DNA from 2 places in the Myceligenerans halotolerans genome. Region 1 is predicted to be linked to the other one. Evidence: predicted binding sites of a transcription regulator. Region 1 holds the regulator's gene; the other holds the start of a gene.

Region 1 (11,321 bases):
CGATGACCTCGAGGTCCTCGGGCTGGTACAGCTCGCCGGTGTCGGGGTTCACGGTCTCCAGGATCTGGGCGTACTCGTTGTAGGTCATGGCCTGGGCGGCGTCGATGTCGCCGGCGAGGAAGCCGTTCATGTCGAACGCCTGCTGCACGAGGTCGATGTCGTCGGGGGTCCGGACCCCGGCATCCTGCATGCCGGCGAACAGTTCCCACTCGTTGCCGTAGCCCCAGGAGCCGACCTTCTTGCCGGCGAGGTCGGCGGGGTCGGAGATGCCGGCGTCCTTGAAGGCGACCTGGAGCGTGCCGGACCGTTCGAACACCTGCGCCACGTTCGTCACCTCGGTGCCCTGCTCGATGGAGCCGAGCACCTTCGGGACCCAGGAGATCGCGTAGTCGGCGTCGCCGGCGGCGAGCACGTCGATCGGCACGGTGTCGGTGCCGGCCTCCTGGATGGTGACGTCGAGGCCCTCGTCCGCGTAGTAGCCCTGGTCGACGGCGGCGTAGTACCCGGCGAACTGGGCCTGCGCCACCCACTGGAGCTGGAGGGTGACGGGTGTGGCGGCGCCGGGCTCGGGCTGTCCGGTCGCTCCGCCGCAGCCGGCGAGGGTGACGACGGCGGCCAGGCCCAGGGACGTGCGCAGCACATTAGTGACGTGCATGGTTGTTCCTCTCGATCAATGCGGTGACGGCGTAGAAGACGAGCCCGGTGACGACGGCGCCCAGCACGTACGCCCAGGCCAGGGCGTAGCGGCTGGAGGAGACGGCCGAGGTGACGGCCTTGCCGAGGCCGTCCACGGGACCGCCGAAGTACTCGGCGACGAGCGCCGAGATGACGGCGAGCGATGACGCGAGCCGCAGCCCGGTGAAGAAGAAGGGCAGCGCGCCGGGGAGGGTGACGTGCCGCGTGGCCTGCCAGGGCGTCGCGGCGTAGGAGCGCATCAGGTCGCGGTGCACGGGCTGGACCGTGCGCAGGCCGCGCAGGGTGTTGACGTACACGGGAACGAAGACGGCGATGGCGGCGACGACGACCCTGGTGGTCTGCGCGTCGCTGCCGAACATCGTGTAGAAGACGGGCGCCAGGCACACTATGGGCACCACGGCCGTCGCGGTGACGAGTGGGTTCGTCGCGTCGGCGAGGGGTCGCCACGACGCGGAGAGCCCGGCGCCGAGCAGCGCCATGGCGGTCCCGATGACGAGACCGAGCAGGGCGTTGCCGGCCGTGGCGAGGGCGGCGTCGGTGACGACGCCGAGGTTGGCGGCGAACTCCGCGGCGATGTCGGACGGCGCGGGGATCACGAACGGCTCGATCCCCAGCCCGGTCACCGCTGCCTGCCACAGCGTGACCGCCCCCGCGCCGACCGCGAGGGGCGCGCCCAGGGCGAGCCACCTGCCGCCGGTCATGAGGTCACCCGGTCGGGTTCGGTGGCACCGGGCTCGGTCGTGCCGGAGGCAGGAGCACCTGATCCGGACGGAGCGGCGCCGGAGGACGCCGGTGCCGGCTCGCCGTCGACAGCCCTCTCGGGCGCAGCTCCCCCGAGCTCGGCGTCACCTCGGTGCAGGGCCTCGCGGACGGCCGAGACGCGCTCGAAGTACGCCGGGTCCTCGCGCAGGTCGATCCCGCGCGCGGCGCGTTCCGCGGGCGTGCCGAGCGGGACGTCCAGGACCTGCACGACACGGCCCGGCCGGGGTGACATGACCACGACCCGGTCCGACAGGTAGACCGCCTCCGCGATCGAATGGGTCACGAACACGACCGCCGCCCCCGTGGTGTCGCGGATCCGCAGCAGCTCGTCCTGCAGCCGCTCGCGCGTCATCTCGTCGAGCGCCCCGAACGGCTCGTCCATCAGCAGCAGCCGGGGGCTGCGGGCCAGTGCCCGTGCGATCGCCACGCGCTGCTGCATCCCGCCCGAGAGCTGGTGGGGCCGGTGACCGGCGAAGTCCGCGAGCCCGACCAGCGCGAGCAGCTCGGCCGCCCGCTCGGCCCGGGCCGCCCGGTCACCCCGGGACCTGCCGTGCAGCTGCATCGGCAGCTCCACGTTGGCCCGTACCGAGCGCCACGGCAGGAGCCCTGCCTGCTGGAACGCGATCCCGTAGTCCTGGTCCTTGCGCGCCCGGCCGGCGGGCTTGCCGAACACGGTCACGCTGCCCGACGTCGGGGCGTCCAGGTCCGCGATCAGCCGCAGGAGTGTCGACTTGCCGCACCCCGACGGACCGATCAGGGACACCAGCTCACCCTCGCCGACCGTCAGGTCGACGCCGGCCAGCGCCACCGTCCCCGTACCGGTTCCCGCGTCGCCGAACACCCGGCCCGCGCCGGTCACGACCACCGCACTCATCGTTCCTCCTCCGTCCGGTACCGGCGCAGGGCCAGGGCGATCAGCGCCACCAGCCCCGTCGCCGCGAGCCCCACGACCACCGCGCCCGCGATGGGCGACCACTGCTTGGCCGGGTCGGCGCTGGCCGAGGCGCCGAACTCGACGATCATCCGGCCGAGCCCGCCGCGCAGGCCCGTGGACACCTCCGCGACCACCGTCCCGACCACCGCGTTCGCGGCGGCCAGTCGCAGCGCGGGCAGCAGGAACGAAACCGACGACGGCGCCCGGAGCCGCCAGAACGTCGTCCACCAGCCGACGCCGTAGGCGCGGAACAGGTCGAGGTGGACGCCGTCGGCGGCCGCGTCCGGGGCCGTGAACCCCCGCAGCGCCCCGACCGACACCGGGAAGAACGCCAGGTATGACGCGATCACCGCCACCGACATCCAGTCCTGCCAGTCCAGCGCTCCGATCTCGAGCTGCGCGCCCCACCGCTTGACCAGGGGCGCGATGGCGATCAGCGGCACGGTCTGGCTCAGCACCACCCAGGGCAGCAGGCCCGCGCGCGCCGGCACGAACCGCGCCATGAGCATCGCGACGAGCAGGCCGAGCACCACGCCGGCCACCCACCCGGCGGCCGAGACGCCGAGCGTGAATCCCGCACCCTGGAGCGTCGCCAGCCACAGCGGCGGCGCGTCGGGCGCGGAGGTCAGCGGTTCGGCGGCCCGGGCGGCCATGTCCCAGAGGTGCGGCATCGCCACGTCCGTGGTGCGAGGCAGGATCCGGGTCTCGCCGAGCACCCACCCGTCGTCGGGCATCAGGGCCTTGTACGCCTCCCAGGCGACCCCGAGGCCGACGACGCCGGACACCCCGGCGACCACCGCACGCGCGCCCCTCACCGCGTCCCCGGCGTGCCCAGCGCGGGGATGATCGTCTCGCCGTAGGCCCGCAGGGTCTCCTCCTGGCCGTCGTGCTGCAGGTAGATCGCGAACTGGTCGCAGCCCAGGGCCTCCAGCTCGCGTAGGCGCGCGATATGTTCCTCGGGCGTGCCGACCAGGCAGAACCGGTCCACCACCTCGTCGGGCACGAACTCCGTGTGGCTGTTGCCCGCCCGGCCGTGCTCGGCGTAGTCGTAGCCGGTGCGGCCCTCGATGTAGTCGGTCAGCGCCTGCGGAACACCCGACGCCGCCCCGTAGCGCGACACGATGTCGGCGACGTGGTTGCCGACCATGCCGCCGAACCAGCGCACCTGGTCGCGCATGTGCGCCATACCCGACGCGGACCCGTCCCCCACATAGGCCGGTGCCGCCACGCAGAACTTCACCGCGTCGGGATCCCGGCCGGCGGCCGCGGCGGCGTCCCGGACGGCACCGATCATCCACGCCGCGATGGCAGGGTCGGCGAGCTGCAGGATGTAGCCGTCCCCCACCTCGCCCGTCAGCGCGAGCGCCTTGGGCCCGTACGCGGCCACCCAGACGTCCAGCTCCGAGCCCTTCGACCACGGGAAACGGACCGGCCGGCCGTTCACCTCCGCCTCGCCCGAGTTGCCCAGGGCCCGGATCACCTCCACGGACTCACGCAGTGTCGCGAGGTTCGCCGGGCGCCCGTTCTGCGTCCGTACCGCCGAGTCGCCGCGCCCGATCCCGCAGATCGTCCGGTTGCCGAACATGTCGTTCAGCGTGGCGAACATCGACGCGATCACCGTCCAGTCGCGCGTGGCCGGGTTGGTGACCATCGGCCCCACCACCACGCGCCGGGTCGCCGCCAGGACCGCCGAGTAGACCACGAACGGCTCCTGCCACAGCAGGTGCGAGTCGAACGTCCACACATGGTCGAATCCCTGGTCCTCCGCCTGGACCGCCAGGTCCACCACCCGCGATGCCGGCGGGTCGTTCTGCAGCACGATTCCGAAGTCCACTTGCTCTGCTCTCTTCCGCCGTCTCCGGCTGTCGTGTCAGACGAGGTACTGGCTCAGCCCGCGCTTCACGAACCGGCCGTGACCGGCCCGGCCGTGGAAGCCGTCGTCGTCCACCACCACCTGTCCGCGGGAGAGGACGACGTCGACGTGCCCGTCGATCTCGAAGCCCTCCCACGCGGAGTGGTCCATGTTCATGTGGTGCATGGCGGCGCCGATCCGGGTGCTGCCCGCGGGGTCGTAGACGACGACGTCGGCGTCGGCGCCGGGCTGGATCACGCCCTTGGCGCCGTACATCCCGAACATGCGCGCCGGGGTGACGCAGGCGAGTTCGACCCAGCGCTCCAGGGTCAGCCGGCCGGTCACCACACCCTGGTAGAGCAGGTCCATGCGGTGCTCCACCGAGCCGATCCCGTTCGGGATCGCCCGGAAGTCGCCCCGCCCCAGCTCCTTCTGGTCCGTCATGCAGAACGGGCAGTGGTCGGTGGACACCACCTGCAGGTCGTTGGTGCGCAGCGCCTGCCACATGGCGTCCTGATGGCCCTCCGCACGCGCGCGCAGCGGCGTGGAGCACACCCACTTGGCGCCCTCGAAGGCGCCCCACTCGTCGCTGCGCGCACCGAGCTGGTCCTCCAGCGACAGGTACAGGTACTGCGGGCAGGTCTCGCCGAACACGTTCTTGCCGGCGTCGCGTGCGGCGGCGAGCTGGGCCACTGCCTGCTTGGCCGACACGTGCACCACGTACAGGGGCGCCCCGGTGAGGTCCGCGAGCATGATGGCGCGGTGCGTGGCCTCCTCCTCGAGCTGCCAGGGGCGGGCGATCCCGTGGTAGTACGGGTCGGTCTTCCCCTGGTCGACGAGCTGGCCGGCGAGCACGTCGATCGCCGGGCCGTTCTCCGCGTGCATCATCGTGAGCAGGCCCTCGTCGCGGGCCACCTGCATGGCGCGCAGGATCTGGGCGTCGTCCGCGTAGAAGACGCCGGGGTAGGCCATGAACATCTTGTAGCTGGTGACGCCCTCGTCCACGAGGGTGCGCATCGCTGCCAGGGAGTCGTCGTCCACCCCGCCGACGATCTGGTGGAAGGAGTAGTCGACGGCGCAGTTGCCCGCGGCACGCTTGTGCCACGACTCCAGGCCGTCCTGCACCCGCTCACCCTGCCGCTGCACCGCGAAGTCGACGATCGTGGTCGTGCCGCCGTGGGCCGCGGCGATGGTGCCGGTCTCGAACGTGTCGCTGGCGGCGGTGCCGCCGAACGGCAACTCCATGTGCGTGTGCGCGTCGATGCCGCCGGGCACCACGTACTTGCCGGTCGCGTCGATCACCCGGTCCGCGGTGGCAGCCAGGTCCGCCCCCAGGGCGATGCTGCCGGGGGCGACGACGGCCGCCACCGTCTCGCCGTCGATCAGCACGTCGGCCTGGACCGTGCCCGTCGCGTTCACCACTGTTCCGCCGGTGATGAGTATCGTCATCGTGCCTCCAGATCGGTCTGCGGGTTCCGTCCGCGGGTCGCTGCGCGCACGGGCTACGGCGCCGTGATGGCGGTGTAGGCGTCCGGGCGGCGGTCGCGGAAGAACTGCCATCGCTCGCGGACCTCGCGCACCTGGTCCAGGTCGAGATCACGGACGACCAGCTCGTCATGGGTCGCCGAGGCGACGTCGCCCACGTAGTTCCCGTCCGGCCCGACGGCGTAGGACGAGCCGTAGAAGTCCACGGCCTCCTCGCCGTACTCGTTGTCCTCGAGGCCCACCCGGTTGTTCGCCACGACGAAGTAGCCGTTGGCGACCGCGGCCGCCGGCTGCTCGATCTCCCAGAGGCGGTTGGACAGCCCCGGCTTGGTCGCGTTGGGGTTGAAGACGATCTGCGCGCCGTTCAGCGCGAGCTCCCGCCAGCCCTCGGGGAAGTGCCGGTCGTAGCAGATGTAGACGCCGATCTTCCCGACCGCGGTGTCGAACACCGGGAAGCCCAGGTTGCCGGGCCGGAAGTAGAACTTCTCCCAGAACTTGTCGAGGTTCGGGATGTGGTGCTTGCGGTAACTACCGAGCACGGTGCCGTCGGCGTCGACCACCACGGCCGTGTTGTACAGGACGCCGGGCTGGTCCTCCTCGTAGACCGGCAGCACCATGACGAGGCCCAGCTCGGCCGCGAGCGCTGCGAACCTCTCGACGGTGGGTCCGGGGATCGGCTCGGCGTACCGGTAGTACGCGGGGTCCTCGGTGATGCCGAAGTAGGGGCCGTAGAACAGCTCCTGGAAGGCGATCACCTGTGCGCCCCGGTCGGCCGCCTCACGGGCCCAGGCCTCGTGCAGGGTGATCATGGACTCTTTGTCGCCGGTCCAGCGGGCCTGGGTGAAAGCTACTCGGACAGTGGTCACGCGAACTCCTTGCCTTGACAGGAGGCCCAGCCAAGTAGGAGTTGGTTTCGCCCGGCACACCCTCCGGGTTTCCAGGTTGTGACAATTGTTTCAGCGGGCGACATCGCTGGCACGGGCGTTCGGGCGCCCGGGGCCGACGGCGCCCTCCGGTGGCCGGGGCATGTGCCGGCCACCGCGACCATCCGATGTAGAGATACGACGAGCGCGTCGGGCTCAGCGATCAGCTCGGGGTCGAGTCCCGCCAGAACGACGAAGGCCGCCGACCAGGTCAGACACCCGGTCGGCGGCCTCGATCGATCAGCCTCAGCCGCTCTTGCGGCGGAACATCTTTTGCACAGGCCCCGTGGTCTCCGGGCCGTGCACCGCTCCGGTGTTCCGCTCGGCGTCTTCCGTGCGGTGGCTCGCGTTCTTCTTGCGCTCCAGCGCCTCGCGGAACTTCGCCTTCGCGTCCTCGCTCGGTGCCGTGCTGCGATCGTTGCTCTCGGACGTCACACCGACCACCTCCTCGTCGTCTCAGGATCCCTGGCCGGGTCCGTGCGACCAGCGTCTCCCGGACGACCGCGATGCGCCAGCCCTTTTCCGGGCTCTCCCCATTCCTCGTGCACCCGCTCCCCCTTGGAACGTGCCGCGTGCTCCCGCCGCCCGGCGGCGCCCGTCACACCCGCTCGGCAGGGGACGCGTCGCTCGCCTCATCCTCCCCCGGTTCGTGCGCGGGGACCGCCTCCGCGTCCTTGCGCAGGTCGGTGATCGCCACCTCGAAATCCTCCAGCGACGAGAAGTCCTGGTAGACGCTGGCGAAACGCAGGTACGCCACGACGTCCAGCTCCCGCAGCGGCCCCAGGATCGCCTTGCCGATCTCGTTCGCCTCGATCTCCGCGCTGCCGGTACTGCGCAGCGTCTCCTCGACACGCTGCGCGAGGAGCGCCAGATCGTCGTCGCTCACCGGGCGCGGCTGGCAGGCCTTGCGTACGCCCGTGGCGATCTTGTCCCGCACGAACGGCTCCGTCGCCCCGGACCGCTTGACGACGGTCAGGCTCGCCGTCTCGATGGTGGTGAAGCGCTTGTGGCACGCCGGGCACTCCCGCCGGCGGCGGATCGACGAACCGTCGTCCGACGTCCGCGAGTCCACCACGCGCGAGTCACCGTGACGACAGAACGGGCAGTGCATGCGGTCTCCTGCGGGCTCGGCCGGCGGCCGGGTACTCCCGGCCGGGACTTGACCGTATGCGGGCAAACCGCGCCCATGCAACACGACTGCAGCGATATGTCGAGAACGTTGCCGACTTCACGCCGGCCCGGGGGTCACCCGGCCGGGACGTAGAGGGTCTGCCCCACCGTCAGGCCCCCGGTCGGCAGGTCGTTCAGGTCCTGCAGCCGGCGCACGACGTCACGCACGTCCTGCCCGGGCTCCGCGATCGACGCGGCCAGCCCCCAGAGCGTCTCGCCGGGCTCCACGGCGTGGGACCGCACCTCGACGGGCGCCTCGGGCGAGCTCGCGACCGCCGTCGCACCCCACACCACCGGAGCCGCGAGGACCAGGGTGACGACGGCGACGGCGAACCTGCCTCGCGCGGTCAGCCGCAGCCCTTCGAGGCCGAGGCGGGCCGCGAGCGTACGACGCCCGCTGCCCGGAGGCTCACCGGCAGGATCCGCGTCCCGTCGAGGCGCGGCGGCCGGGCCTGCTGCCCCGGCGCCAGGACCGCCCGGTCCGGCGCCGACCGGGGCCACGCCGCGCGGGCGGGCGGGACCGGGAGCATCCGCCCGCACGGCGACCGCCTCGTCGAGCGGAGGCACCACCCGCAGATGGCATCTTTCCGCTCGGGATCGTGCGCTCCGAGACCTCCTGAGCCCCCGGAGCTCCACCGTGGTGGTGGTGCTCATGACCGCCTCCTGAGATAGCCTGTCGAACACGCGTTCGTCGGACAAGCGTACGACGAACACCCGTACCATTGTGTAGCACGCAACACCCTTCGTGTCGAGACACGCTCGAACATCCGTTTGAGATTCGCCCGGATCCGATCTAGAGTTGGCGCTATCAAACGACGAGGAGGGCCACAGCATGACGGGACGTGAGAGGACACCGGGCATGATGCCGGGAAGCCTGGGCAGTGTCGGCACCATCGCCCGGAACGACGAACCGCTCGATCTCGGCCCTGCCGCCGATCGTCTGACGCCTCGCCAGCGGAAGGTGCTGACCTGTATCCGGGAGTCGTTCGAGGCGCGCGGCTATCCGCCGTCGATGCGCGAGATCGGCGATTCCGTCGGCCTCGCGAGCCCGTCGAGCGTGAAGCACCAGCTCCAGGTCCTGGAGCGCAAGGGATTCCTCCGCCGGGACCCGAACCGCCCGCGCGCGATGGAGCTGGTCGATCCGGATTCGGGCGCGCGTCAGAACCCGCAGCAGGGCGAGGTGCACTGGGACGGGGCCGCCGAGCAGCCCGAGTCGGGTCCGCAGGCGTCGTACGTCCCGCTCGTGGGCCGGATCGCCGCAGGTGGCCCGATCCTCGCCGAACAGGCCGTCGAGGACATCTTCGCGCTCCCGCGCCAGGTGGTCGGCGACGGCGAGCTCTTCCTGCTCAAGGTCGCGGGCGACTCGATGGTCGATGCCGCCATCTGCGACGGCGACTGGGTCGTGGTGCGCCGGCAGAACGTCGCCGAGCAGGGCGAGATCGTCGCGGCCATGATCGACGGCGAGGCCACGGTCAAGACGTTCAAGCAGACCGACGGCCACGTCTGGCTCATTCCGCAGAACGCGGCCTACGAGCCCATCCCCGGCGACGAGGCCCAGATCCTCGGCCGCATCGTCGCGGTGCTGCGCAGCCTCTGACATCCTGCCGGGTCGGCACCCCACGTACCGACCCGGCAGCAGGTCACAGCCCGAACCGCCGCTGGATCTCGCGCACACGCTCGGCCGAGGCGCGCAGGTCGCGCAACTCGCCGTCGGACAAGGGCACCTCGATCGTCTCGGTCGCGCCGCGCCGGTCCACGAGCGACGGCACCGAGAGACACACGTCGCTGATCCCGTAGTAGTCGTCCAGGTACGAGGACACGGGCAGCACTCGATGCTCGTCCTTGAGAACGGCCTCGATGATTCGTGTTCCCGCCAGCCCGATCGCATAGTTCGTGGCGCCCTTGCCCTCGATGATGCGGTAGGCCGATTGCACGACGTCGGCCGCGATACGAGACCGGAGCTCCTCGTCCAGCGCGGGCCTCCCGGCCAGCCCGCTCCACTCCAGCAGCGGCACACCGGCGATCGACGCCGAACTCCACAGCGCGATCTCCGAGTCGCCGTGCTCCCCGGCGATGTAGGCATGGACGTTGCCGACCGCCACCCCCGACTGCCGTGCGATCGCTTCACGCAGACGCGAGGTGTCCAGCACCGTGCCGCTCCCGAACACCCGCTCGCGCGGGAGCCCCGAGACCTTCTGCGCGGCATAGGTGACGACGTCGACGGGGTTGGTCACCATCACGAAGATCGCATCGGGCGCCACGTCGACGAGCGCGGGCACGATCTGTCGCGTCAGGCTGACGGTCGACTCCGCCAGGTCGAGGCGCGTCTGGCCGTGCTTCTGTTTCGCCCCCGCGGTCACGACGACGTCGGCTCCCTCGCACACCGCGACGTCGTCGGACCCGACGATCTCCGCCTGCGGGACGAACATCTGGCCGTGCTGGAGGTCGAGGACCTCGGCGTCGACCTTCGCCCTGTTCACATCCATCAGCGCGACGGTGCGCGCCGTTCCGCGGGCGAGCGCGGCGTAGGCGAGGGTCGTCCCGACCGCTCCCGCGCCGACAACGGCCAGTTTCGTGGTCCTGGCGAACGCATGATGCGCCGCGGTGACATCGCCGACAGCGGTCACGGTTCCTCCCGATGGGTAGCGGTGGGCGGCCCGCACGGCGCGCCCACCCACGAGTTCTACGCGTCCGCGTCCAGCCGGGCCAGCGCCGCTCGGACGAGCGCCGGGTCCGTCGTCGGCCAGAAGGCGGGCATCGAGCGCACCAGGAACGACGCGTACCGGGCGGTCGCCAGGCGCGGGTCCAGGACGGCGACGACGCCGCGATCCTCCGTCCCGCGGATCAGGCGCCCGGCACCCTGCGCGAGCAGCAGTGCGGCGTGCGCCGCCGACACGGCCATGAAACCGTTCCCGCCGGCCTGCTCGATCGCGCGGGCACGGGCCGCCTTCACCGGGTCGTCCGGCCGGGGGAACGGGATCCGGTCGATGAGGACGAGCTGGCACGACGGGCCGGGCACGTCCACCCCCTGCCACAGCGACAGCGTGCCGAACAGGCAGGCGGACGGGTCCTCGGCGAACTCGCGCACCAGGGTGGGAAGCTGATCGTCCCCCTGCGCCAGGATCGGCAGATCGAGCCGTTCCCGCATCGCCTCGGCCGCGGCCGTCGCCGCACGACGGGACGAGAACAGCCCGAGCGTGCGACCGCCCGCGGCGGTGACGAGGTCGGCGATCTCGTCGAGCTGCGCGTCCGTGGTGGGCTCCCGGCCGGGCGCGGGCAGGTGCCGGGCGATGTAGCAGATGCCCTGCTTGCCGTAGTCGAACGGGCTGCCGACATCGATCCCCTGCCACGCGGCGGCCTCGCCGTCGCCGTCCGTCGCGTCGCCGGCGTCGCCACCACGACCCGCCGCGGCACCCGGCCCGAGCCCGAACGTGCTCGCGATCGGCTCGAACGTGCCGCCCAGGGCCAGGGTCGCGGACGTGAGCACACCGGTCGCCGC
Region 2 (11,321 bases), on a different contig from region 1:
TCCGTCTCACCGTCGAGGCACTCCGCGAGCAGCAGGAGGACCAGATGGTCAACAACCGTGAGTTCGGCCTGCTGCACAACGCCGCGCTGAACCAGCGGATCCCGACCCGCTCGGGCCCGCCCACGCCGGACGACATGGACGAGCTCATCAGCCGGCGCCGCAAGCCCGAGTACCTGCTGGCCCACCCGAAGGCGATCGCCGCGTTCGGGCGTGAGTGCAACAAGCGGGGCCTCTACCCGGCCACGGTCGACTTCCACGGTCACCACATCCCGGCCTGGCGGGGCATCCCCGTGCTGCCGTGCAACAAGATCCCGATCACCGAGGCGCGGACCACGTCGATCCTGTGCATGCGTACCGGCGAGGCCGACCAGGGCGTCGTCGGCCTGCGTCAGACCGGTCTCCCGGACGAGTACGAGCCGGGTCTGTCGGTCCGGTTCATGGGGATCGACGAGAAGGCCGTCATGTCCTACCTCGTCAGCACCTACTACTCCGCCGCGGTCCTGGTGCCAGACGCGCTCGGCGTGCTCGAGAACGTCGAGGTCGGACGCTGACCGGCCGGGGCGGCCCGCGCGGCGTCGGACGTCGCGCCGGCCGCCCCGGATCCGTGGTGGAGACGATCCCGAACCGACCGTCCAGGGGAGGACCCATGACCGTCCTGACCGACCGATACACGTTCGAGCGCGAGGCCGTCGACGGCGGTCTGCGGGCGGCCGTCGCCCGGCTTCCGCATGCCGCTTACCGCGTCGCGTCCTACCACTTCGGCTGGGCGGACGCCGCGGGGAAACCCGCGGGCGCGAACTCCGGCAAGGCCCTGCGACCGCTGCTGACCCTGCTGGCCGCCAAGGCCGTGGCCGACGACTGGAGGCCCGCCGTGCCCGCGGCCGTGGCCGTGGAGCTCGTGCACAACTTCTCACTCGTCCACGACGACATCATCGACCAGGACACCATGCGCAGGCACCGCCCCACGGTGTGGAAGGTCTTCGGTGTCACCGACGCGATCCTCGTCGGCGACGCGCTTCACGCCCTGGCCTTCGAGGTCCTGGCCGGCTCCGGCCACGAGCGGGCCGCGACCGGGACGGGCCTGCTGGCGGCGACGGTCCGCGCGCTGGTCGACGGGCAGCTGGCCGACGCCCGCTTCGAGCAACGCGAACGGGTCGGCCTCGCCGAGTGCGTGGCGATGGCCGAGGCCAAGACCGCCTCGCTCATGGCCTGTGCGACCGCGCTCGGCGCCCTGTTCGCCGGTGGTACGGGGGACCAGGTCAAGGCCCTGCGTGAGTTCGGGGCCCAGCTCGGCCTCGCCTTCCAGCACGTCGACGACCTGCTGGGCATCTGGGGCGACCCGGAGGTCACCGGCAAAGCCGTCTACTCCGACCTGCGCAACCGGAAGAAGACCCTGCCGGTGACGGCCGCGCTCGGCTCGGGCCACCCCGAATCCGCAGACCTGGCCCGCTTCCTCGCCGCGGTCGAACCGCTCGACGAGGCCGGGCTGCGGCGCGCCGCGGACCTGGTCGACGCCTGCGGCGGGCGGCGGGCCAGCCTGGAGTCGGCCGAGTCGCTCGTCGCCGCCGCGGTGGCGAGCCTGGACCAGGCGGGCCTGGTGCCCGAGGTGGCCGACGAACTCGGCGCCCTGGCCGTCAGGACGATCGGGAGGCTGTCGTGACCGCGACCCGCCGCGTGCTGCTGCCCTCGCCCCGGTCCTTCTGCGCCGGGGTCGAGCGCGCCATCGACATCGTGGAGCGGCTGCTGGACCGGCACGGCCCGCCGCTGTACGTGCGCAACCAGATCGTCCACAACTCCCACGTCGTCGGCGACCTCGAGGCACGGGGAGCGGTGTTCGTCTCGGAGCTGGACGAGGTACCCGCGGGGGCGCGGGTGGTGTTCTCGGCTCACGGCGTGGCGCCGGCCGTCCGGCGGGAGGCCGAGCGGCGCGGGTTCGACGTCGTCGACGCCACCTGCCCGCTGGTGACCAAGGTCCACCACGAGGCGAGCCGGGCCGCCGGAGCCGGGGACACGATCGTCTTCATCGGTCACGCGGGCCACGAGGAGGTCATCGGCACGACGGGGGTGGCCCCGGAGCGGACGGTGCTGGTCGAGCGGGTCGGGGACGTCGGGCGTCTCGAGGTCCCCGATCCGGACCGCCTCACCTACCTGAGCCAGACCACCCTCGCGGTCGCCGAGGTGGAGGCGATCGTAGCTGCGCTGCGACGGCGCTTCCCGCGGATCAAGGGGCCGGGTCGCGACGACGTCTGCTACGCCACCACCAACCGCCAGGCGGCGGTCGCGGCGGTGGTGGACGAGGCCGAGCTGGTCCTCGTGGTCGGCTCGGCGAACTCCTCCAACTCGAACCGCCTGGTGGAGCTGGCGCGGGGCTCGGGGACCGAGGCGCACCTGATCGAGGACGCGGACGAGATCGATCTCGCGTGGCTGCGGGGCAAGGAGACCGTCGCGGTGACCGCCGGGGCCTCGGCCCCGCCGGCCCTGGTGGACGAGGTGGTCACGACGATCGCCGAGCAGGGGCCGATCGAGGTCGTCGAGCGCAGGGTGGCCGAGGAACACCTGGAGTTCCTGCTGCCGAGCCGGCTCCGATCGGATCCGTGAGCGTGCCGCGGCCCGCGCCATCCTGGATCGACACCGCCCGCGACCGCGCGGACACGCACGGCGTTCTGGTGTTGAGTGCCCTGGTTGCGGTTGACTTGCCCCGTGCTGCGTGGGCGAGAGGGCTGGAACCGTCGCGGGCCGGCGTCGTCACTGCCCGACGGCGGGCCCGTGCGCCTGCTCGATCCCGCGCTGAGAGTCGTGCCGTTCTCCGGGCGCGACGCCGAGATGGCCGACCTCACGAACTGGGCGGGCGGATCCGAGGCCGTCCGGGTGCGGCTGCTGACCGGGCTCGGAGGCAGCGGCAAGTCGCGGATCGCCGTGGAGTTGAGCGCGCGCCTGAACCGCCGCCGCTGGCGGTCGGTCTGGCTCGACCCTGCCGATGACCCCCGGGACGTGGCGGCGGCGTGCCGCGGCCCGCGCGTCCTCGTCGTCGTGGACGACGCCGCGTCGTTCCCCCGCCTGGGCGACCAGCTCGCCGCGCTCGGGGACACCGAGGCGGGGCGGATACGGGTGCTGCTGCTCGCCCGGACGGGCCGGGAATGGTGGACGAGGCTGCGGTGGGCGAGCACCCTGTGGGCGGACGCGGCGAGCGTGCCGACCTCGATCGCGCATGCCGGCCCCCCGGCGCAGAGCCTGGACCGGCTGGTCCGGACCGCGGCGGCGGCGTTCGCGTCCCGCCTCGGGACGCAGGCCCCGGAACTCGTTGCCGGCGACCTGCCCGCCGACGCGGATCCGCCGTGCTTCGGTGACGTGCACGCCGCCGTCCTGGCGGTCCTTGCCACGGACGACCCAGGCGGTGCCGGGGCGGTGGTCGACGTCGCCAGGGGACCCGCGGCGCTGCTGGACCAGGAACGGGACCGGTGGGAGGACACCGACGCCGCCGTCGCCCGCGCCCTGCTCTGCGGCGACCGCCGCGACCTGCCGGACCGGCTCGCGGAACTGCACGTGGCGCGGACGCTCACCGCCGCGCCCGGGATGACGGAGGTCTGCACCGCCAGGATCACGCCCGACGAGGCGTTCGAGGTCGCCATGTTCGCGTTCCGCCTGGACGTCGACACCCCGGCGGTGACCGGCGCGGGTCGCCTCACGGGCGCGCTGCTGGAGCGCGTGGCGACCCAGCTGTCGGACGGCCCGGAGCATCTGGAACGGATCCTGCGGTTGTTCCCCGCGCGGCCGGTGCCTGCGGCGCAGGCCGCGGACCTGGCGTCCCGGCTCGTGACGGTGGTCACGGCGAACGCGGCGGGCCGGGACACGACCGGCCAGGCCGAGGCGCTCGGCGCCTGGGCGCGCGCGCTCGAGGAGGCGGGCCACTCGGACGAGGCGCTCGACCCCGCCGAGCGGGCCGAGGCGATGTGGCGGAGGATCACCCGGGCCGACCCGCTGCGCTACCGGACCGCGCTGTGGCGCGCGATGCGCGACCTCGCGGTCGTGAGTTTCGGCACCGGACGCGACGAGGAGGGCGCCCGGCTGGTGGAAGAGACCGTGTCGGCGTGGAGCTCCGTACCCGAAGCGGAGGCGGCGTGGTCGGAGCCGGAGCTCGCGTGGGGGATGTACGCGCTGGAGCTGACGACCGCCCCGGGCAGCGTGGACGCGGCGCGCTGGTACCACGAGCGCGCCGTATCGCTCCTGCGCGGGCTGGTCGGCCGCGACCCTGTGGCGTACCAGGAGACCCTCGCGCGCGTTCAGGCCAACCTGCTGCTCCTGGTGAACCGGGGCAGGCCCGGCGAGGCGCTGGAGGGCCTGCGCGAATCGGTGTCGATCAGGCGCAGGCTCGCGCGCGACCGGCCGGACGCGTTCGAGCGGCACCTGGCGTACAGCCTGTCGAATCTCAGCCATGCGCTCGCCGGGCTGGGAAAGGCGGCCGAGGCCCTCGCCGCGGGGCAGGAGGCGCTGGCGCTGCGGCGGCGGGCCCTGCGGAAGGCGGCGTCGTCGGACCGGGGTGGCGCGCCCAAGCTGCGGTTCGAGCTGGCGTGGTCCCTGTCCGGTGTCGGCGTCCTGCTGTCGGAGCAGGGGCGGCCGCACGAGGCGCTGTCGCTGGAGGAGGAGGCGCTGGCGATCCGGCGTGAGCTCGCCGGTGAGGCCCCCGGACGCTATCGCGAGGAGCTAGCCACGTCCTGCTCCAACCTCGGCGTGACGTACTCGCGGCTCGGGAGGTTCGGCGACGCCCTGCGGCTGGAGCACGAGGCCGTGGAGATCCGCCGGGACCTGGTCCTGCGCTCCTCCGTCAGCCGGCACCGCCAGCACCTTGCCCGGTCGTTGTCGAACCTGGGCGTCCGGTATTCCGACATGGGGCGCACCGAGGACGCCGTCGAGCCCACGCGAGAGGCCGTGGCACTCATGCGGCAGGTGGCCCGCGACGACCGGTGGCAGCACCTCCCGGACCTGGCGACGGTGCTCGCCAACCTGGGGGCGACCTTCACGGATCTCTCTCGCGCCCAGGACGCCGTCGGCCCGCTGCACGAGGCGGTCGGGGCGCTGCGCGACCTGAGCAGGGAGCATCCGGAGAAGCACCTGCCGGGCCTGGCCTCGGCCCTGACGGCCCTGGCCGTCGCGCTCGGCGAGCAGCGCCGGTACGTCTCGGCGGCCGCGTCCGCACGGGAGGCGGTGCGGATCCGGGACCGGCTCGCCGCCACGGACCAACGGCGCTTCGGCGACGATCTTGCGCGTTCGGTGCGTGTGCTTGCGGACATCGAGGCGGTATTGCCGAACGATGGATCGCGCAAAGGTCATTTCATCACTGCGCGATCGGAGCGTGCATGAGTTTGAATATGCCTATGTGGCGTCCCCCTCACCCCGACAGCCGCCTGCGTGCACAGCGTGCGAAGGTCTCCGCGGCCGGGTTGCTGGATCCGGCGCTGCGGATCGTTCCGTTCGCGGGGCGCGACGCCGAACTCGACGAGCTCCACTCGTGGTGCCGGGAGCGCTCCCGCGTCCAGGTCCGCTTCGTCACCGGCACGGGCGGGGTCGGGAAGTCGCGTCTCGCGCTGGAGCTCGCGGCGCGGCTGCGCCGGCGCGGGTGGACGTGCGTGTGGCCGGAACCGGACGACTCGCCGGCCGAGGTCGCCGCGGCCTGCCGCGGCGGGCGCGTCCTGGTCGTGGTGGACGACGCCGCGGCGCACCCCCGGCTGGCCGAGCAGCTCGGCGCGCTGGCCGGCGCGGGGGACACCCGGTTGCGCGTGGTCCTGCTGGGCCGCGCCGGGCGGGAATGGTGGACCCGGCTGCGCTGGGCGTGTGACCTCTGGGCAGGCCCGGAGCCGGTGCCGACGTCGCAGGTCCACCTCGCCCCGCCCCGGGTACCCGCCGCGACGCTGGTGTCGGCCGCCATGCGCGCCTTCGCCCGGCGTGCCGGGGTGCAGCGGAAACTCGCAGCGACCGCGCCCGCCGTCCCCGAGGTGCGGGAAGGTCCCGAGGCGGCGCCCTTCCTGGACGTTCACGCCGCGGCCCTGGCAGCGCTCCTGCGCGGCGGTGTCGCGGACGTCTCGCGCGGCGTCGGGGCGCTGCTCGACGTGGAGCGCGAGGGATGGGAGGCCCCGGACGAGGAGATCGCCGGAGCGCTGCTGCGCGGCGAGGAATTCGGGCCCGAGCGCCCGCTCCACGGCGTGCCCGGCCCCGGCCCCCGGCGCCCGTCACCGATGAGCGGGCCGGGAGGACTGCCGAACCGGCTGGCCGAGTTGCACGTCGCGCGGACCCTGGCCGCCGATCCCGCCCGGGTCCGGGCCTGCACAACGGGCCTGGACGCACCGCAGGCGTTCCGTGTCGCCGTCTTCGCCCACCGGCTCGACGTCGACGACCCGGGTGTGCCCGAGGCCGCGCGCCTCGCGACGGTGCTGCTGGAACGGGTGGCGGACGCGCTGCCCGACGACGCGGAGGCGCTCGCCCAGGTGCTGCGGCTGTTCGGCCGCCGCCCGCTGCCGCGTGACGTGGCGCTGGGGCTGGCGGAGCGGCTCACCGCCGTCGTCGGCGAGCACGGTTCCGACAGCGGGCCTGTGACGCCGGAGAAGGCGGACGCCACCGCGACGCTCGCGCGGGCGCTGGGGGCGCCGGAGACGTACGACGAGGTGCCGCCGTCTGCCCAGGGGGCCGTCACGGCGTGGCGCGAGCTGGCCCGGCACGCCCCGCACCGGTACCACGTGCCGCTGCTGGAGGCCCGCATGGTGATGGCGGGCGTGCTGTTCGGCAAGGGCAGGTACACCGAGTCGCTCCAGATCTCGGACGAGGTCGCGGCCGTGTGCCGGGCCGCGCCTGCCGGGGAGCGGGTGTGGATGGACCCGATGCTGGCGAACGCCCTGAACGGGATGGCGATCACCTACGACTTCCTGGGGCGCCCGGAGCAGGTCGAGGTGTGCCACACGGCCTCCGTGGCGACGTTGCGGCGGCTCGTGGCCCGCGACCCCGCCGCGCACGAGGCGATGCTCGCGCTCGTGCTGGCGAACACCGTGGGGCAGGTCGACCTCGGCCGGGCGGCCGACGTGATCGACGGGCTGCGCGAGTCCGTGGAGATCCGGCGGCGGCTCACGCTGCGTCGTCCCGGGGAGCACGAGCAGTACCTCGCCTTCGCGCTGTCGAACCTCAGCGACGCGGCGGCGCAGCTCGACCGGCCGGCCGAGGCGGTCGCGGCGGCGCGGGAGGCCCTGTCGATCCGGCGCCGGTTCGCGCGGCAGGACCCGGTCGGGATGCGGTGGCTGGTCGCGTGGTCGCTGGCGGGCCTCGGGTCGCTGCTGTCGGAGCAGGGCCGCGCGGCCGAGGCCGCGGGCCTGGAGGAGGAGTCCGTGAGGATCCGCCGTGAGCTGGCCGAGGAGACACCGCAGCGCTACCGCGACATGCTCGCGACGTCGTGCTCCAACCTGGCGGTCACCTACGCGCGGCTCGGCCGGTTCGCCGAGGCGCTGCCGCTGGAGGAGGAGGCGGTGGCCATCCGCCGCGAGCTGGCGGCCCGGCTGCCCGGCCGGTACGAGGAGGATCTGGCCCGCTCGCTGTCGCGCCTGGGCGTGCGGCTGACCGAGGCGGGCCGGCCGCTCGACGCCGTCGCCCCGGCGACGGAGGCCGTGAGCATGCTGCGCGACCTCGCGCGCTCGAAGCGCCCGCACCACCAGGACAGCCTCGCCGTCGCCCTGACGAATCTCGCCACGGTGCTGCGTAGCCTCGGTCGCGCCGAGGCCGCCACCGCCGCGGTGCAGGAGGCGTTCGCGCTGCGCGACGAGAGCGTCGAACTCGTCGCGCGGGAGCGGAGGCTGCGCGGCTCGCCGACGGGGGCCGTGGACGTCCTGGTGGACATCGAGGAGGGCGGGGCTCCGACGTCGTCATAGGATCGACTCCCGTGACACGCACACTTACCGTCGGAGTCCTCGCCCTGCAGGGCGACGTCCGAGAGCATGCCGCGGCGCTCGGGAGCGTGGGCGTCCGCGCGATCCCGGTGCGCCGCACCTCCGAGCTGGAGGCGGTCGACGGGCTGGTGATCCCGGGCGGGGAGTCGACCACCATCGACAAGCTCCTGCACGTGTTCGGCCTGGCCGAGCCGCTGCGCGCGATGATCAAGGAAGGCCTGCCCGTGTACGGCTCGTGCGCGGGAATGATCCTGCTCGCGGACCGCATCACGTCGGGCACCGCCGACCAGCAGACGCTCGGCGGCATGGACGTCGTGGTGCGGCGCAACGCCTTCGGGCGGCAGGTCGACTCGTTCGAGACCGACCTGGAGATGGGCGGCGTCCCCGGCGGCCCCGTGCGTACCGCCTTCATCCGTGCGCCCTGGATCGAGGAGGCCGGCGACGACGTCGAGGTGCTCGCCCGGATCCCCGGGACCGACACGTCGGGCCGCGAGGTGGCGGCCGCCGGTAAGATCGTCGCAGCACGGCAGGGCCCGCTGCTCGCCACCGCCTTCCATCCGGAGATCACGGGGGACGCGCGCGTGCACGGACTGTTCGCCCGCATCATCGAAGATTCGCGAAGGAGTTAACGGGTACATGTCAGGTCACTCCAAGTGGGCCACGACCAAGCACAAGAAGGCGGCGATCGACGCCAAGCGCGGCAAGCTGTTCGCGAAGCTCATCAAGAACATCGAGGTCGCGGCGCGTACCGGTGGTGGTGACCTCGCCGGCAACCCGACACTGTTCGACGCCGTCCAGAAGGCGAAGAAGTCCTCGGTCCCGAACGACAACATCGATCGCGCGGTCAAGCGCGGCTCCGGCGAGGGCGCCGACGCCGTCGACTACCAGACGATCATGTACGAGGGCTACGGCAACAACGGCATCGCCGTGCTGGTCGAGTGCCTCACCGACAACAAGAACCGTGCCGCGGCCGAGGTGCGCACCGCGTTCAACCGCAACGGCGGCTCGCTCGCCGACCCGGGCTCGGTGTCCTACCTGTTCTCGCGCAAGGGCCTGGTCGTCGTGCCGAAGTCCGACGGCGTGGGGGAGGACGAGGTCATGATGGCCGCGCTCGACGCCGGTGCCGAGGAGGTCACCGACCTCGGTGAGGTCATCGAGGTCATGTCCGAGGCCACGGACCTGGTCCCCGTGCGCAAGGCCATCCAGGACGCCGGAATCGACTACGACTCCGCCGACGTCGTATTCCACCCGTCGATGCAGGTCGAGGTCGACGTCGAGGGCGCGAAGAAGATCACCCGCCTCATCGACGCCCTCGAGGACAGCGACGACGTACAGAACGTCTACGCGAACTTCGACGCGAGCGACGAGGTCATGGAAGCACTCGACGCCGAGGAGTGACGACCTCACCCCGCTGCCGGGCCACCCGTGTGGGGTGCCTGGCAGCGGGACTCGCCTCACATCGTATGAAGCGCGCTCGACGGTCCCGTGGGGCCGCCGTCGCTCGACGCGAGGTCACGGAAGCAACCTCCGGCGTGCGTGCCGGGGGCAGCGGTGTTCGTGTGAGATCGTGAGGCGTGCGCGTTCTCGGAGTCGATCCTGGCCTGACCAGGTGCGGAGTCGGCGTCGTCGACTCCCTGCCCGGGCGCCGGGCGCAGATGGCCGGCGTGGGCGTCATCCGGTCCGACGCCGACCTGTCGGTGGACCTGCGTCTCCTGCGGATCGCCGAGGGCCTCGACGAGTGGATCGAGGCACACGTGCCCGACGTCGTCGCCGTCGAACGGGTCTTCGCACAGCACAACGTCGCCTCCGTGACGGGCACCGCCCAGGTGGCGGGCATCGCGATGCTCGCCGCCGCCCGCCGCGGCATCCCCGTGGCCCTGCACACCCCGAGCGAGGTCAAGGCCGCCGTGACAGGCTCCGGCCGCGCCGACAAGGCGCAGGTCACGAAGATGATCAGCCGCATCCTGCGGCTCGACGACCCCCCGAAACCCGCCGACGCCGCGGACGCACTGGCGCTCGCGGTCTGCCATCTGTGGCGCCCGGCGGGCGCGCTGCAAGGGGGAGAGCGGCATGAGCTGACCTCCGCCCAGCGCGCCTGGGCGGCCGCGGAGGCGGCGGCACGCCGCAAGGGCTGACACGCTGCCGTCCTGAGGACGCGCCTCCCCGTTCCGGGTGGGCTTCCGCCCGTCCCTGCGCGTCGCCTTCGCCGGGGCCGGCGGTCACGCTAGGATCGCACGGACGTTCGAGGGGAACGCCGGCCCCGGCGAGCCCGACCACCGCAGCCGCCGGAAGGAGCACCCGTGATCGCCTCGCTGACGGGAACCGTGCAGCACGTGACACTGGACCGCGCCGTGGTCGACGTCGGCGGCGTCGGCTATCTGGTGCACGCCACGCCCGGCACCCTCGCCGCCCTGCGGGTCGGAGCGGAGGCCCGGGTCGCCACCAGCATGGTCGTCCGAGAGGACTCGATGACCCTGTACGGCTTCGCCGACGCCGACGAGCGTGATGTCTTCGAGATCGTGCAGACCGTCAGCGGCGTCGGGCCGCGCCTGGCGCTCGCGATGCTCGCCGTGTACCCGCCCGAGGGGCTGCGTCGCGCCGTGGCTGCCGAGGACACGGCGGCGCTGACCCGCGTGCCCGGCATCGGCAAGAAGGGCGCGCAGCGCATCCTCCTGGAACTCGGCGACCGACTCGGCCCGCCGTCCGCCGTCGCCGGACGGGTGCCCGACGACGGCCCGGGGCCGACGGGCGCATTCGTGACCGACCCCGGGACCGAGCAGGTCGTCGAGGCGCTCGCGGGCCTGGGCTGGCCGGTGAAGTCGGCGGAGGACGCGGTGGCGAAGGTGCTCGCCGAGGCCGGGGAGGACGCCGTCGCGCCGGCGGACGTGGCCACCACGCTGCGGGCGGCGCTGCGCGTCCTCGGGGGCGCTCGTGGCTGAGGAGGCGACCACCGGGGCGGGCGCGTTCACCACGGAGGACGGCCCTCCGCGGCTCGTCGGCACGGCGTCCGACGACGTCGAGCGGGCGGCCGAGGCGGCGCTGCGCCCCAAGCGGCTGGAGGAGTTCGTGGGCCAGCCCGTCGTGCGCGAGCAGCTCTCGCTCATGCTGCGGGCGGCCGTCGCCCGGGGGAGCGCGCCGGACCACGTGCTCCTGTCCGGGCCACCGGGGCTGGGCAAGACCACTCTGGCGATGATCATCGCGGCCGAGATCGGCGCCAACCTGCGCATCACGTCCGGGCCGGCGATCCAGCACGCGGGAGACCTCGCGGCCGTGCTCTCCTCCCTGGAGGAGGGCGAGGTGCTGTTCATCGACGAGATCCACCGCCTCGCCCGGCCCGCGGAGGAACTGCTGTACTCCGCGATGGAGGACTTCCGGGTCGACATCATCGTCGGCAAGGGG

Evidence for each region. Region 1 encodes LexA, which represses DNA repair genes until DNA is damaged. Its sites were predicted from a motif close to TCGAACANNTGTTCGA; they were not measured.
Region 2: the regulator LexA is predicted to act here: its motif matches at 10,153-10,168, upstream of ruvA (Holliday junction branch migration protein RuvA).

Annotation. Positions count from the first base shown of each region.
Region 1 is NZ_BAAGRL010000002.1:124,360-135,680, reverse strand. Features, by position in the region: gene ACYVK5_RS00670 (ABC transporter substrate-binding protein) at 1-655, opposite strand, end outside; gene ACYVK5_RS00665 (ABC transporter permease) at 642-1,397, opposite strand; gene ACYVK5_RS00660 (ABC transporter ATP-binding protein) at 1,394-2,332, opposite strand; gene ACYVK5_RS00655 (ABC transporter permease) at 2,329-3,207, opposite strand; gene ACYVK5_RS00650 (TIGR03842 family LLM class F420-dependent oxidoreductase) at 3,204-4,226, opposite strand; gene hydA (dihydropyrimidinase) at 4,263-5,693, opposite strand; gene ACYVK5_RS00640 (nitrilase-related carbon-nitrogen hydrolase) at 5,747-6,595, opposite strand; gene ACYVK5_RS00635 (DUF5302 domain-containing protein) at 6,899-7,087, opposite strand; gene nrdR (transcriptional regulator NrdR) at 7,251-7,763, opposite strand; gene ACYVK5_RS00625 (LysM peptidoglycan-binding domain-containing protein) at 7,898-8,476, opposite strand; gene lexA (transcriptional repressor LexA) at 8,655-9,419, shown strand; gene ACYVK5_RS00615 (L-lactate dehydrogenase) at 9,463-10,449, opposite strand; gene ACYVK5_RS00610 (ATP-dependent DNA helicase) at 10,506-11,321, opposite strand, start outside.
Region 2 is NZ_BAAGRL010000027.1:69,349-80,669, forward strand. Features, by position in the region: gene ACYVK5_RS18250 (family 2B encapsulin nanocompartment shell protein) at 1-551, shown strand, start outside; gene ACYVK5_RS18255 (polyprenyl synthetase family protein) at 647-1,660, shown strand; gene ispH (4-hydroxy-3-methylbut-2-enyl diphosphate reductase) at 1,657-2,598, shown strand; gene ACYVK5_RS18265 (tetratricopeptide repeat protein) at 2,701-5,358, shown strand; gene ACYVK5_RS18270 (tetratricopeptide repeat protein) at 5,373-7,904, shown strand; gene pdxT (pyridoxal 5'-phosphate synthase glutaminase subunit PdxT) at 7,916-8,551, shown strand; gene ACYVK5_RS18280 (YebC/PmpR family DNA-binding transcriptional regulator) at 8,559-9,320, shown strand; gene ruvC (crossover junction endodeoxyribonuclease RuvC) at 9,497-10,057, shown strand; gene ruvA (Holliday junction branch migration protein RuvA) at 10,223-10,861, shown strand; gene ruvB (Holliday junction branch migration DNA helicase RuvB) at 10,854-11,321, shown strand, end outside.